2 regions of the Allocatelliglobosispora scoriae genome follow, and region 2 is predicted to be linked to the other one. Evidence: riboswitches for the same ligand, from Rfam matches in the RefSeq annotation. Region 2 holds a riboswitch; the other holds the start of a gene.
The links. A riboswitch is a leader RNA that binds a small molecule or an ion and turns the genes downstream of it on or off. The one in region 2 is predicted to bind cyclic di-AMP.
Positions count from the first base shown of each region.

Region 1: another riboswitch for cyclic di-AMP. It lies ahead of F4553_RS27320 (C40 family peptidase); the one in region 2 lies ahead of F4553_RS22175 (C40 family peptidase).

Region 1 covers NZ_JACHMN010000003.1:146,221-149,620, reverse strand. Annotated here, with positions in the region: gene F4553_RS27325 (sigma-70 family RNA polymerase sigma factor) at 1-668, opposite strand, end outside; gene F4553_RS27320 (C40 family peptidase) at 1,048-2,013, opposite strand; cyclic di-AMP (ydaO/yuaA leader) riboswitch at 2,078-2,207, opposite strand; gene F4553_RS27315 (DUF6232 family protein) at 2,529-3,101, shown strand; gene F4553_RS27310 (HD domain-containing protein) at 3,126-3,400, shown strand, end outside.
Region 2 covers NZ_JACHMN010000002.1:3,633,249-3,636,648, forward strand. Annotated here, with positions in the region: gene F4553_RS22165 (NlpC/P60 family protein) at 1-132, shown strand, start outside; gene F4553_RS22170 (LamG-like jellyroll fold domain-containing protein) at 146-1,012, shown strand; cyclic di-AMP (ydaO/yuaA leader) riboswitch at 1,119-1,272, shown strand; gene F4553_RS22175 (C40 family peptidase) at 1,335-2,312, shown strand; gene dcd (dCTP deaminase) at 2,646-3,221, opposite strand; gene F4553_RS22185 (pyridoxamine 5'-phosphate oxidase family protein) at 3,335-3,400, shown strand, end outside.

The DNA.
Region 1 (3,400 bases), on a different contig from region 2:
CCGAGGCTGGTGTCGCCGTCGTCGCCGACCGGGGTGTCGAGCGAGACCGTGTCCTGCGACCAGCGGATCAGCTCGGTGACCCGCTCGACCGGGACCTGCAGCGCCGCCGCGATCTGGGCGGGCTCCGGGTCCGCGCCGAGCTCGCGGGTCAGCTGCCGGGTCACGTTGCGCATCCGGTTGACGTCCTCGACCAGGTGGACGGGGAGCCGGACCGTGCGCTCCTGCTGCGCGATGGCGCGGCTGATCGCCTGCCGGATCCACCAGGTCGCGTAGGTGGAGAACTTGTAGCCCTTGATGTAGTCGAACTTCTCGACCGCGCGGACCAGGCCGGTGTTGCCCTCCTGGATCAGGTCGAGCATCGGCATCCCGGACCGCACGTAGCGGCGGGCGATGGAGACCACGAGGCGGAGGTTGGCCCGGATGAACAGGTCCTTGGCCTTGGCACCCTCACGCTGCAGGAGCTCGAGCTCCTCGCGCTTCATGCCCTTGGGGAGCTTCTCGCCCTCCAGGAGCTGCTCGGCCAGGAGGCCCGCCTCGATCGCCTTGGAGAGGTCGACCTCCTGGGCGGCACCGAGCAGCGGCGTCCGCGAGATCTCGTGCAGGTAGACACCCACGAGGTCTCGCTCTTCAGCCACCTGGTCGGTGCGCAGGATCGTCATGTTTTCCATGTTCGGGCCCCTCCCCCGTAATCGCCGCAATGGGAATGCGGTACTGACATCTGTCCAACAGAAGACGTCCGGAGATGATTCCTTGGTTAGGTTCGAAAGTGTCACGGGTAACTGTGAAACACCTGAATCCCCAATGGGACTTGCCTGATCTCCGAGCTATTCTGAGGTCGCTCGTTTTGTCCCTTTCATGACACCAGCTGGCCGCTGCCCACGCAGCGACCCAGGTCACTATGGTGTTGAGACTCCGGTCACCGGTGTTACCGGATAGCTGGCGTCACCTGATAAGGAGACGCACGACCGGCCGAAATGGTTCGCCGAACGACCCGGATGAGTGACGATCTCCCTCGTCCGGGCCGTTGGGCAGCCGACGGAGCGGACATCAGGTGCGGACGCGGCCGAAACCGTACGGCGTCATCATGTCGACACTGGAGATCTTGACGACCTCGCCGAAGGTCGGCGCGTGGATCACCTTGCCGTTTCCGACATAGAGCGCCACGTGTCCGAGCCCGGAGTAGAAGACCAGGTCACCGGGGGCGAGCTGGGATCGCTTGATGTGTGCCACCTCGTCCCACTGGGTCGGCACGTAGTGGTAGAGGGTCACCCCGGCGGCACGCCAGGCGGCCTTGGTCAGGCCGGAGCAGTCGTACCCGTCGGGCCCGTCCGCAGCCCAGACGTAGGGCGTGCCGATCGCGTTGTAGGCGTACCGGACGGCTATTCCGGCCTTGCCCGAGACGTCCGGGATGGTGCCCGAGTAGGGCGTCCCGCCCGCGGCCTTGATGCCGATCTTGCGCTTCTGGTCCTCCAGCTTCGCCAGATCCGCCTCGATCTGCTTCTTCTGCGCCGTGATCTGCGCGAACTGGGTGGTCTGGGTGGCGAGGACGGCGTCGAGCCGGGTCTTCTCGCTGTCGTAGCGGGCGCCGGCGTCGACCGACGAGGCGAGCACGTCGGCCTGGTCCCGGGCGATCACCTCCAGCGTGGCGAGCCGGTCCATCAGGGTGTCTGCCTGACCGGCACCGCCGAGCAGGACGTTGAGCCCCGTGAGCCCGCCGCTGGTGTATGCGGTGCTCGCCAGCGTCGCGACCTTGCCGCGGGCCGCGTCCCGGGCATCGGCGAGCGGGCCGAGGGTGGCCCGCAGGTCGGTGATCGCCTTTTTGGTCGCGGTGAGGTCGATGTTGGTCTTGTTATAGGTCTCGACCGCCTTCTCCAGCTTGGCCGAGACGACCTCGATCTGCTTCTTGACCTCGGCGGCCGTCGGTTCGGCGGAGGCGCTCGCGGCGGGAAGGGCGACGCCGGCGGCGAGCACGATCGGGATGAGGGCGCGCAGGGTCCATCTATGCAGCGACACGGGAGCGGGGTGGCCTTTCCTTCCGCGGTCCGCCGCGACGCGTGACCCCCGCGCGCGGACCTGCCGCCTACCGGGTTAGCTGTCGGGTTCGAGAGGGAAGTGCTCCCTACCGCGCGAGCGCGGATTCACCCCTGGGCCGCGATGGGGGCTGCGGCCCGCGAAACGTGGTTCCCCGGTTCACTGTGGATTCAGCGACACCGGTCAGGTGCCGCCTCTGGGGGAGACGATCGGGGCCCTGACCAGCCCACGTAACGTAGCGTGATCAACGGCGGGACGGAAGGGCCAGCTGACCGTTCTGACCGACTAGCGGTTAGTTGCCCCAATTATTCTCACCGATTAGTGGCCTTCCGGTGGCACGCTACGTGCCAATTCGCCACCTGGCCGATTGAGATGCTTCCCTTCGACGCCGAGCACTGAAGACAATGAGCGCACGGGGCCTGTTACATCTCGGTTAACCACAAGGTAGACACCCACACCCATCGCCCACCTTTCTACCGGGAGCCACCTTCGCGTCTATGACGGAGAATTCCATGGAGAACCGCCAGGATTCCGCCTCACCAACCTCTGACGTCTTACTCAGCCTGCCCGGCATCCGGATCACGACGAGCTGGCTGATGATCGCCGACCGGCGCTACTCGGTCCTCGAACTGCGAGACCTGCGCACGCAGCGCGGTCCCTTCGATCCCGTGACCACTCGCGCCGGCCTCGCCACCATGATCGGAATCGCCCTGCTCGGTGCCACGGTGCGCTCGCTCCCGCCCATCGGCCTGCTCGGCGCCGTCATCGCCATCACCGCACTCGCCGCCATCACGGCGATCACCGCCTGGCGCCGCCCACGCGGCTACACCCTGTGGGCCGAGTCGCACGGCCTCATGCTGCAGCTCTACTACAGCGATGACCAGCGGATCTTCGGTCACGTCTGCCGCACCCTGATGCGGGCCCGCGAGCGCGCCTTCGACGCGGCGATCCCGAACCCGCCCCACTACGGCCGGCGCCTCGAGACCTCCTCGGTGCCGCACCCGTCCACACTCAGCCCCACCACGACGACAGCGGAGCGTGCGCGCAACATCTTCACCCGCGCCGGGTAACCATCTACTGCTATACAGAACGGCATGTCGGACGGCGCTCTCCGGACCATGCCCCTGCACGCGATCACGGAGGTGCACGGCGAGACGGGCCTCCGTGATCGATTCGCCATGGAGATCGAGGACTACCCCCCGGTCGAACGGGAGCGGCTGGAGACGGCCCTGGAGCTCGCGGCCCGGCTGCACCGGCACCAGCGCCGGATCCGCGAGCCCTACCTCAACCATCTGCTGCGCGTCGCGATCCGGATCATCCACTACTACGGCATCTCGGATACCGAGGTGATCATCGCGGCGCTGCTGCA
Region 2 (3,400 bases):
ATCTTCGTCGGCACCGATGCGAGCGGGCGAAGGCTGATGGTCCACGCGCCGCACTCCGGGGACCACGTTCGGATGGCCTATATCGGCAACATGCCGCTCTCACCCGGAGGGGCGTACCGCCGCCCGAAGTGACAGAATTGTCCGAATGGGACGACTGCGTCGATCGTGGGTGCTGCTCGCTGCCGGAGTTGTCGCGGCGATTCTGTTCATCGCGATCACCTCTACCGACCGGCGGGACGCCGAGACCGAGCTGACGCAGCCGGGCGGCACGGTGGGCGTACCGGTCAACGTCCTTGAACCGACCGCGGACCTGTCGGTGAGCCTCGCGCCTGGCGCGACGCCGAGCGCGCTCCCCGCCCCGCTCGCGCCCTTCACCATCTTCTACGACCTCGACCAGGGCTTGGACCACCCCATCTGGGACATCGGTCGGTTGCTCCCCCTTCACCACCAGGGGGTACGCGACGGAAAGGTGCGCCGGGTCAGCCGTGATGTCGGCAACGCCGCCCTGTTCCCCGGGCTCTGCGAGGCTCGGGAGGAGTCGCAGTGCCCTCGCGCGATCCTGGAGAGCGACTCGGTTCCATGGCTCAATCCGGGCGCCCGCGATCTGCGCTGGGGTGCCCTCGTGCGGCTGCGCGGCGAGCTGACGACCGAGGGGGAGAACATCGTCCAGAAGGGCCGTTCCACCGCCGGTACGCAGTTCAAACTCCAAGTGGATCACCGGGCCGGACTGCCGAGCTGCGTGGTCGCCGGACCCGTCCTCGGTGTCAATCGGATCTTCGTCGCACAGCGGAACGTCACCGTCGCCGACGGCGCCTGGCACACCCTCGACTGCACTCGCGTCGGCGGCACGTTGTCGCTGCTCGTTGATGGTGTGGTCGCGAGCAAGGTGGCCGTTCCCGCAGGTCTGTCCATCGTGAACGATGAACCGCTGCGAATCGGCGGCAAGGGTGTAGCCCCTGGCAACGACCAATTCCACGGTGTACTCGACAACATCTATGTCACCATCGGTTAGAGCTGCGACTACGTATCGAAGTTTGTCCGGACGCAAGTTGCGCTCGGGTTTGGGCCGCCATACAGTCGAAGCGCGCCGGAGGTAGGTCTTCCATCCCGGGAGACCCCGGCGCTACCGCCGAATCATTCAGCCGAGCTCCTTCGGCTGGCTGAACCGGGGACCCATGTTCCCTGGGGTGAATTCGCGTCGACCCGGCGCGATAGCGCGATCTTCCCGCGCGAACCCGTCAGCTAACCCGGTAGGCGGTGGAGCGACGCAGGGCGTCGCTTCGCGGGTGGAAGAAGGAGACCGGACTACGGTGGCAAGCCATCCCGCGCGACCCATGAGGTCGCGCGCACTGCTCACCCTGCTCCTCACGGTTGTCGCCTCATTCGGCGTCCTGCTCGGCAGCGGCACGGCAGTGCATGCCGACCCCTCGCTCTCCGAGCTTGAGAAGCAGATCGACGTCGCATGGAACAAACTCGAACCGGCGATCGAGGAGCACAACGCCACGAAGATCAAGCTGTCGCAGCAGCGCAAGAAGGTCGAGGCCATCCAGGCCAAGATCCTCCCTCTGCAGCTCAAGCTCGACATCGCGATGGATCGCGTCGGCGAATTCGCAACCTACATGTACACGGGCGGCAACACCAACGCCGTCACCTCTCTCCTCATGACGGGCGACCCGCAGGTCTTCACCGACCAGCTCATCCAGCTCGACCAGTTCGCTCGGATGCAGGCGGAGAGCGTGCAGGACGCGGTCGCGGCCCGTCAGGTGCTCCAGGACCAGAAGGCGCCGATGGACGCGCTGCTGGCGGACCTGCTGGAGCAGGAGAAGGCACAGGCCGCGAAGGCCAAGGAGCTCGACGCAGCCGTCGACAAGCTTCAGGCACAGGTGGCCAAGCTCTATGCGGGTTCGGCACAGCTCGGTTCGCTGCGACCGGCGGCCTGCCCCAGCACCTACCCGGGTGGCAAGGCCGGCATCGCGGTCAAGTTCGCCTGCGCCCAGATCGGCAAGCCCTACGTCTGGGGCGCCGACGGACCGGGCAGCTACGACTGCTCCGGCCTGATGCTCGCGGCCTGGGGCAAGGCGGGCGTCAGCCTCCCGCACAATGCCGCCGCCCAGCGACGGACCATGCCCTACGTGAAGTACGCCGACCTGAGACCAGGCGACTTCGTCTTCATGTACAGCGACATCCACCACGTCGGGATGTATGTCGGCAACGGATGGATCGTGCACGCTTCCCGTGCCGGCGTCCCGGTCCGGATGAAGCGTCTCGACACCGGTGACGTACACAGCTACGGCAGACCAAGCGCGGCCTGAGGCTGCTGCTCGTCAAGATCGCCGCGACCCCACAAGGGGCGCGGCGATCTTGCGTTAAGGCCCGACCACTCTGCGCGAGTCCGGGCGCCCAGCCTGTGCACGCCGCGGTGTCAGCGCAGGCAAGTTGCGGGAGCTTCGCGGAGCGCGCCGCGGCGCCTGGACTGAGGAGCGCAGCGACGAGGGAAGGCGTCGCATAGGGGCGCGCGGAGCGAAGCGACCCAGAAATGTTGCGGGAGCTTCGCGGAGCGCGCCGCGGCGCCTGGACTGAGGAGCGCAGCGACGAGGGAAGGCGTCGCATGGAGGCGCGCGGAGCGAAGCGACCCAGATATAGAGCTATACAGCCCAGGTGCGCCAGTTCTGCCAGGACTTGCTGGGCGTGGGGCCGCGCTGGCCCTGATAGCGGGAGCCGTAGACGCTCGAACCGTAGGGGTGCTCCGCCGGTGACGAGAGCCGGAAGACGCAGAGCTGCCCGATCTTCATCCCGGGCCAGAGCGTGATCGGCAGCGTCGCCACGTTGGAGAGCTCCAGCGTCACGTGCCCGGAGAAGCCCGGGTCGATGAAACCGGCCGTCGAGTGGGTCAGCAGGCCGAGGCGCCCCAGCGACGACTTGCCCTCCAGCCGACCCGCCAGCTCATCACCGAGCGTCACCACCTCCAGCGTCGACGCGAGCACGAACTCGCCCGGGTGCAGCACGAACGGCTCGCCGTCGGCGACCTCGACCAGCGTGGTCAGGTCGTCCTGCTGAATCGACGGGTCGATGTGCGTGTAGAGGTGGTTGTTGAAGACGCGGAAGAGCCGGTCCAGCCTGACGTCGATGCTGGACGGCTGAATCAGGTCCGGCTCGAATGGGTCGAGCGCGAGGTTTCCGGCCTTCAGCTCGGCAACGAGGTCCCGATCGGAGAGGAGCATGGGGTCAGGGTACTTCTTGATCAGTGCTCAATCTCCGGCGCAGTGATTGTCACGATCGTGGCGATCCGGCGTTTCAGCTACCAAGTAGAACATGCGTTCGATAGAGTCGTGGCATGGCTACCTGGTCCGAATTCGCCGCCGCTTCTCCTCGGCTCGCCGATGAGATCCGCGCCCTGTTC